DNA from 2 places in the Streptomyces sp. NPDC002537 genome. Region 2 is predicted to be linked to the other one. Evidence: riboswitches for the same ligand, from Rfam matches in the RefSeq annotation. Region 2 holds a riboswitch; the other holds the start of a gene.
What was found. A riboswitch is a leader RNA that binds a small molecule or an ion and turns the genes downstream of it on or off. The one in region 2 is predicted to bind S-adenosylmethionine.

Region 1 (3,402 bases), on a different contig from region 2:
AGGGGGATCGCCCCAACTGTATCGCGCTCAACAGACGGAATCGCCCCGTCCACTTCGCGGACGGGGCGATTCCGGGGGCCTTTCGGAGGAAGCCTTCGTAAAGGTCAGCCTCCGGCGACGGCGGGAATGATCGAGACGCCCGCACCGTCGGGGGTGGGGGTCGCCAACCCGCCCTCGAATCGCACGTCGTCGTCATTGACGTACACGTTCACGAACCGCCGCAGCTTCCCGGCCTCGTCGAGTACGCGGGCGGCGATGCCGGGGTGGTTCTTCTCCAGATCGGCGATCACCTCGCCGAGAGTCCCGCCCTCGGCGGGCACTTCGGCCTTGTCACCGGTGTAGGTGCGCAGGATGGTGGGAATGCGAACGCTGACGCTCATGGGGTCACCTTCGGTTGATGTCGACTGAGGGAAGGGCGGGGCAGGTGAGGCAGATGGAGGGAAGGAACGGCGGGCGGCCGCGCCTCACAGCCCCGCGGCGCGGAACGCGTCCAGCGAAGGGCGGATCGTCGCCGTCGGCCCCGCCGCCACCGCGTCCAGGGTCTTGAGCCCGTCCCCCGTGTTGAGCACGACCGTCGTCAGCGAGGGGTCGAGGACCCCGTCCTCGATCAGCTTCCGGGTGACGCCGACCGTCACCCCGCCCGCCGTCTCCGCGAAGATCCCCTCCGTCCGGGCCAGCAGCCGGATCGCGTCCACGACCTCCGCGTCGGTGACGTCCTCGACCGCCCCGCCGGTCCGCCGGGCGATGTCGAGCACGTAGGGCCCGTCGGCGGGGTTGCCGATCGCGAGGGACTTCGCGATCGTGTCCGGCTTCACGGGCCGTACGACGTCGTGCCCGTCCTTGAACGCCCGGGAGACCGGCGAGCAGCCCGCCGCCTGCGCACCGAAGATCCTGTACGGCCGGTCCTCGACCAGTCCCAGCGCGATGAGCTCCTTCAGCCCCTTGTCGATCTTCGTCAGCTGGGAGCCGGACGCGACCGGCACGACGATCTGGTCCGGCAGCCGCCAGCCGAGCTGTTCGCAGATCTCGTACGCGAGGGTCTTCGAGCCCTCCCCGTAGTACGGGCGGAGGTTGACGTTGACGAAGCCCCAGCCCTCGCCGAGCGGGTCGCCGATCAGCTCGGAGCAGAAGCGGTTCACGTCGTCGTAGGTGCCCTCGATGCCGACGAGGTCGCCGCCGTAGACCGCGGCCATGACGACCTTGCCCTGCTCCAGGTCGTGCGGGATGAAGACGCAGGACTTGAAGCCCGCGCGGGCCGCCGCGGCGCCGACCGCGCCCGCGAGGTTCCCCGTCGAGGAGCAGGACAGGGTGGTGAAGCCGAAGGCGCGCGCCGCCTGGACGGCGATGGCGACGACGCGGTCCTTGAAGGAGTGCGTGGGGTTGCCGGAGTCGTCCTTGACGTACAGGCCGCCGGTGACGCCCAGTTCGCGGGCGAGGTTGTCGGCCTTGACCAGCTCGGTGAAGCCGGGGTTGAGGCCGGGCCGCTCCGCGACGTCGGCGGGGACGGGCAGCAGCGGGGCGTAGCGCCAGATGTTCGCCGGGCCCGCCTCGATGCGGCGGCGGAGTGCCTCGGGGTCGCCGGTGGGGAGCTCGTACGCGACTTCGAGGGGGCCGAAGCAGTCGGCGCAGGCGAAGAGGGGACCGAGGTCGAAGCGCTCGCCGCACTCGCGGCACGAGAGGGCGACGGCGGGACCGAACGCGACAGAGGTGCTTGAACTTTCGACAGACTGCACAGCCATGGAGGCGAGGCCCTTTCTCCTCATCTTCCCCGTGGCGGAGGTCGCCACGAGACGGAATTGGCACCTTCCCCGCCGGGAGCCTCGCGTCGAACGACGAAAGACCGGCTGGAGGGTTGCCGGGGCTTCAACGGGCCGTGTCCCTCTGCCCCTCTGGATGAGCGGTATGGCACTGGGCGGAGCCCAGGCGTTTGTGCGCGCGGCGACCCCGACATATGTCGGCGTCCGGCGTTGTTCAGACTGTAACCGAAGGCGCGGACACCGAAGACAGTCGTCCGTACCGCGAGATAGGTCACACAGGGCAGAGGAGTCGGGCACGTGCTGGAAGAGGTGGAGCGCTGGCTGGACCGGCGGTCCTGGTCCGTCGGAGACCGTCCGCTCGACCAGCTGCTGGCGGCCAAGCGGGCGTCCGGCACCACGGTCAGCGTGGTGCTGCCCGCGCTGGACGAGGAGGCCACGGTCGGCGACATCGTGGCCACGATCCGGCGCGAGCTGATGTCGGAGGCGGTGCCCCTGGTGGACGAGCTGCTGGTGCTCGACTCCGGGTCCACGGACCGTACGGCGGAGGTGGCCGCGGCGGCCGGGGCGCGCGTGGTGCACCGGGACACGGTGCTGCCCACGCTGCCCGCGGTACCCGGCAAGGGCGAGGTGCTGTGGCGGTCGCTGCTGGTGACGAGCGGTGACGTCGTCTGCTTCGTCGACGCCGACCTGCGGGACTTCTCGGCCGATTTCGTGACGGGGATCGTCGGGCCGCTGCTGACGGACCCCGGGGTGCAGTTCGTGAAGGCGATGTACGACCGCCCGCTGGGCGAGGTGGCGGGGCAGGGCGGCCGGGTGACCGAGCTCGTGGCCCGTCCACTGCTGAACCTCCACTGGCCGCAGCTGGCCGGCTTCGTCCAGCCGCTGGGCGGGGAGTACGCGGCCCGCCGCTCGTTGCTGGAGCGCCTGCCGTTCCCCGTGGGGTACGGGGTGGAACTGGGGCTGCTGGTGGACGCGCTGCACACGGTGGGACTGGACGCGCTGGCGCAGGTGGACGTGGGGGTACGGGTCCATCGCCACCAGGACGGGCGCGCCCTCGGGCGCATGGCCGCCGCGATCTACCGCACGGCGCAGTTGCGGCTGGCGCGGGGCCATCTGGTGCGGCCGGTACTGACCCAGTTCGAACGATCGGAAGAAGGGGGCTTCGCCCCCCGCTCGTACCCGGTCGACACGGAGGAGAGGCCTCCGATGCGCGAAATCCCGGAATACGTCCACCGCCGAGCGGCGTAGCCCGCCGGGGCGGAGCCTCGGCCCCGAACCGCGCTCCGCGCGGTGTCCTCAAACGCCGGACGGGCTGGATTTCGCGGACGGTGGCTTTAATCTGCGGGCTTGCAGGTTGCGGAGCACGGCCGGCACATCCAGCCCGTCCGGCGTTTGAGGACGCGGCCGCAGGCCGCTCCCGCCGCAGGCGGCGAACCGGCCCGCAGCCGGAGACCAGGCGCAGCCCGGCAGGGCGCCCCGCCGCAGGCGGCAACGGCCGGGTACCCAGTGCGGCAAACGTTTGAACGGCTAGACGCGCGGCAAGGCTGGCCACATGGTCGCTGAGCACATGCAGCCGCACATGCACGCCGCGCGGATCGTCGTCGCCTCCAACCGCGGCCCGGTCTCGTACAAGCTGACCGACGAG
Region 2 (3,402 bases):
GCTGCTCTTCTGGTTCGTCCTCCAGTGGCTGGCCGCCCGCACCGCGGGCGACCGGCCCGGAGTCGCCTACCTCGCCCATGTGCTGGGCTTCGCCGTCGGCTTCCTGTACGCGTGGGCCCGGTACAGGTGTGCGGCTAGAGTGAAAGGCACGGCCGCGTCCGGCGACGGGCCGCGACCTCCCCGATAGGAGCCCCCGCCGTGATCACTTCCATCGTGCTCATCAAGACCGACACCGACCGGATCCCCGAGATCGCGGAGCGGATCGCAGCGCTGGAGGGGGTCAGCGAGGTCTACTCGGTCACCGGGGCGCAGGACCTGATCGCGATGGTGCGGGTCGCTCGCCACGACGACCTGGCCGACGTCATTCCGGGCCGCATCAGCAAGGTGCCGGGCGTGGTGTCGACGGAGACCCATATCGCGTTCCGCACCTATTCCCAGCACGACTTGGAAGCCGCGTTCGCGATCGGCCTGGACGCGTAGCGCCTACGGCGGGTTCCGTTTCCGACTGCGGGTCCGTTGCCTCCCCCAGCCTTCGGCCGGGGGGACCCCCAGCGGCGGGAGCGCCCTCCGGGCGCGGCCTCAAACGCCGGACGGGCTGGATTGTGCGGACCGTGGCTCTTCGGCCTGCGGCCCGCAGGCTGCGGACAACGCCCGCAAAATCAGCCCGTCCGGCGTTTGAGGACGCGGCCGCAGGCCGCCCCCGCCGCAGGCGGCAACCGGCCCGCAGCCAGAGCGTCACGCAGGCACACACCGCCCGCTCTCCGTCCGATAGGACCACCGCGCACCGTGCGCCACGAGCTCACCGACCGCCCGTACGAAGCGGGCCACGTGTTCGTCCGGCGTCCCCGCCCCGAAACTGACCCGCACCGCGTTGAGCGACCCCCCGTCAGGGGCCCCGCACTCGCCCGAGGCGTCCTGGCCGCCGCCCAGCAGGGTCCGTACCAAGGGATGTGCGCAGAACAGCCCGTCCCGCACCCCGATGCCGTACTCCGCGGACAGCGCCGCCGCGAAGTGCGAGCTGTTCCAGCCGTCCACGACGAACGACAGCACACCGACGCGCGGGGCGTCGTCGCCGAAGAGCGAGAGCACCCGGACCCCCGGCACCCCGGCGAGACCCTCGCGGACCGTCGCGATCAACTCCCGTTCGCGCGCGACAAGCCGGTCCAGCCCCGCCTCGCGGAGCGCCCTGCAGGCCGACGCGATGGCGTAGGCGCCGATGACGTTGGGCGAGCCCGCCTCGTGCCGGGCGGCGCCGTCGTGCCACTCGACGGCCACCCCGCCGTCGGCGCCCCGGGCCACCGTACGGCTGGCGCCGCCGCCCGCGAGGTACGGCTCCGCGCCCCGCAGCCAGTCCGCCCGCCCGGCCAGGACGCCGGCGCCGAACGGCGCGTACAGCTTGTGCCCGGAGAAGGCGATCCAGTCGACGTCCGACTCCGCGACGTCCACCGGGTGGTGCGGCACGAGCTGTGCCGCGTCGACCACGACGCGGGCACCGTGCGCGTGCGCGGCGGCCGTCAACTCCCGTACGGGCCACAGCTCTCCGGTCACGTTGGACGCCCCGGTCACACACACCAGGGCCGGCCCGTAGGGCTCGCGGTCCGTGAGGGCGCGCTCCAGGATCTCCACGGCCTGGCCGGGCGACCGGGGCGCGTCGAGGTAGGTGACCGTGACGTCCGCGCGCCGCTCCCACGGCAGCAGCGCGGCGTGGTGCTCGGATTCGAAGACGAACACCCGTGTGTCCGGCGGGAGTACGGCCGCGAGGAGGTTGAGCGAGTCGGTGGTCGAGCGGGTGAAGACGACCTGGTCGCCCGGCCGGCAGCCGAGGAACCCGGCGATCTCCGCCCGGCTGTTCTCGAAGAGGTCGGTCGACAGCTGGGAGAGGTATCCGGCGCCGCGGTGCACGCTGCCGTAGTACGGGGCGTACGCCGCGACGTCGTCCCACACCCGCTGGAGCGCGGGGGCGCTGGCCGCGTAGTCGAGCGCCGCGTAGGTCACCTCTCCCCCGGTGACCAGCGGGACGCGGACGTCGTTCCCGAGGACGGGCAGCGGGGTGCGGTCGGTGGTGGGCTCGACGGCAACAGGGCATGCGGACATGGCGAATTCTCCCGGGTACAGGCGGAAAGTCTGTGCGCACGCACCCGCGAGAGAGAGCTCCGCGGGGGTGCGGAAAGGACGGCTCGGCGCACGGTCGTGCCGTGCGGAGCGCGGGGGAAACGGGCCTTCGGCCCTATCGCATTCGCTGAATCATGGAGGATCTCCCTCGACGACCAGGATCCCTGGCGAGGGATCCGCGCTTGCCGCAGACCTTGTTGTCTGCGACCCGGTCATCACCCGGGGCACCCCGCCACGGAAGGAGGGTTGCCGGACAGCGGGCCGGGGCCGTGTCGCTGTCACTCGTGACCTGGCAGGGAGTATGACACAACTGATCGCCGGGCGAAAAGGGCGTCCGCATCACGGACGCCCTTCGCTCTTTCCCGCCCGGGTGCCTACTTGTTGCTGGCCGTCACCCAGCGGTCCAGGGCCAGCTTCGCCGCACCGGAGTCGACGGACTCGGCCGCCTTCGCGATGCCGGCCGCGATCTGCTCGGTCAGCGGTGCGTCGGTCGGCTCCAGCGCGACGAGCGCCGCGGCCGCGTTCAGCAGCACCGCGTCCCGTACGGGCCCGGTCTCGCCGGCCAGCAGGCGGCGGGCGACATCGGCGTTGTACGAGGCGTCGGCGCCCTGCAGGGCGTCCACCGGGACCAGCGGGATGCCCACGTCCCGCGGGTCGAAGGGCTGCTCCGTGACCTGTCCGTCCCGGACCATCCACACCCGCGAGGTCGCGGTGGTGGTGAGCTCGTCCAGCCCGTCGTCGCCGCGGAACACCAGGGCCGAGGAGCCCCGTTCGGCGAGCACCCCGGCGAGGATCGGGGCCATCCGGGCGTCGGCGACACCGGTCGCCTGGGCCCGCACCCGCGCGGGGTTGGTCAGCGGCCCGAGCACGTTGAAGGTCGTACGGATGCCCAGCTCGCGCCGCGCGGCCGCGACGTAGCGCAGGGACGGGTGGAACTTCACGGCGAAGCAGAAGGTGATGCCCGCCTCCTCGGCGACCTCCACGACCCGGCGCGGGGCGAGGTCCAGGTTGACGCCCAGCTTCTCCAGGACGTCCGAGGCGCCGCTGGCGGACGAGGCGGCGCGGTTGCCGTGCTTGACGACCCTGACGCCGGTGCCCGCGACGACGATGGACGCCATCGTGGAGATGTTGACGGTCTTGGCGCCGTCGCCGCCGGTGCCCACGATGTCCACGCTCGGGCCGGGCACCTCGATGAGGTTGGCGTGCCGGTACATGGCCCGGACGAGGCCGGAGATCTCGGCGACCGTCTCGCCCTTGGCGCGCAGCGCGACCGCGAACCCGGCGATCTGC

Region 1: linked by a shared signal. The riboswitch ahead of thrC (threonine synthase) and the one ahead of ACWD4A_RS21280 (aminotransferase class V-fold PLP-dependent enzyme) in region 2 are both predicted to bind S-adenosylmethionine.

What each region holds. Positions count from the first base shown of each region.
Region 1 is NZ_JBSFWT010000106.1:18,663-22,064, forward strand. Features, by position in the region: gene ACWD4A_RS31430 (MoaD/ThiS family protein) at 105-380, opposite strand; gene thrC (threonine synthase) at 465-1,739, opposite strand; SAM riboswitch class I at 1,757-1,900, opposite strand; gene ACWD4A_RS31440 (glucosyl-3-phosphoglycerate synthase) at 2,055-3,005, shown strand; gene ACWD4A_RS31445 (alpha,alpha-trehalose-phosphate synthase (UDP-forming)) at 3,310-3,402, shown strand, end outside.
Region 2 is NZ_JBSFWT010000047.1:21,873-25,274, forward strand. Features, by position in the region: gene ACWD4A_RS21270 (rhomboid family intramembrane serine protease) at 1-187, shown strand, start outside; gene ACWD4A_RS21275 (Lrp/AsnC family transcriptional regulator) at 199-480, shown strand; gene ACWD4A_RS21280 (aminotransferase class V-fold PLP-dependent enzyme) at 736-2,094, opposite strand; SAM riboswitch class IV at 2,286-2,402, opposite strand; gene trpD (anthranilate phosphoribosyltransferase) at 2,487-3,402, opposite strand, start outside.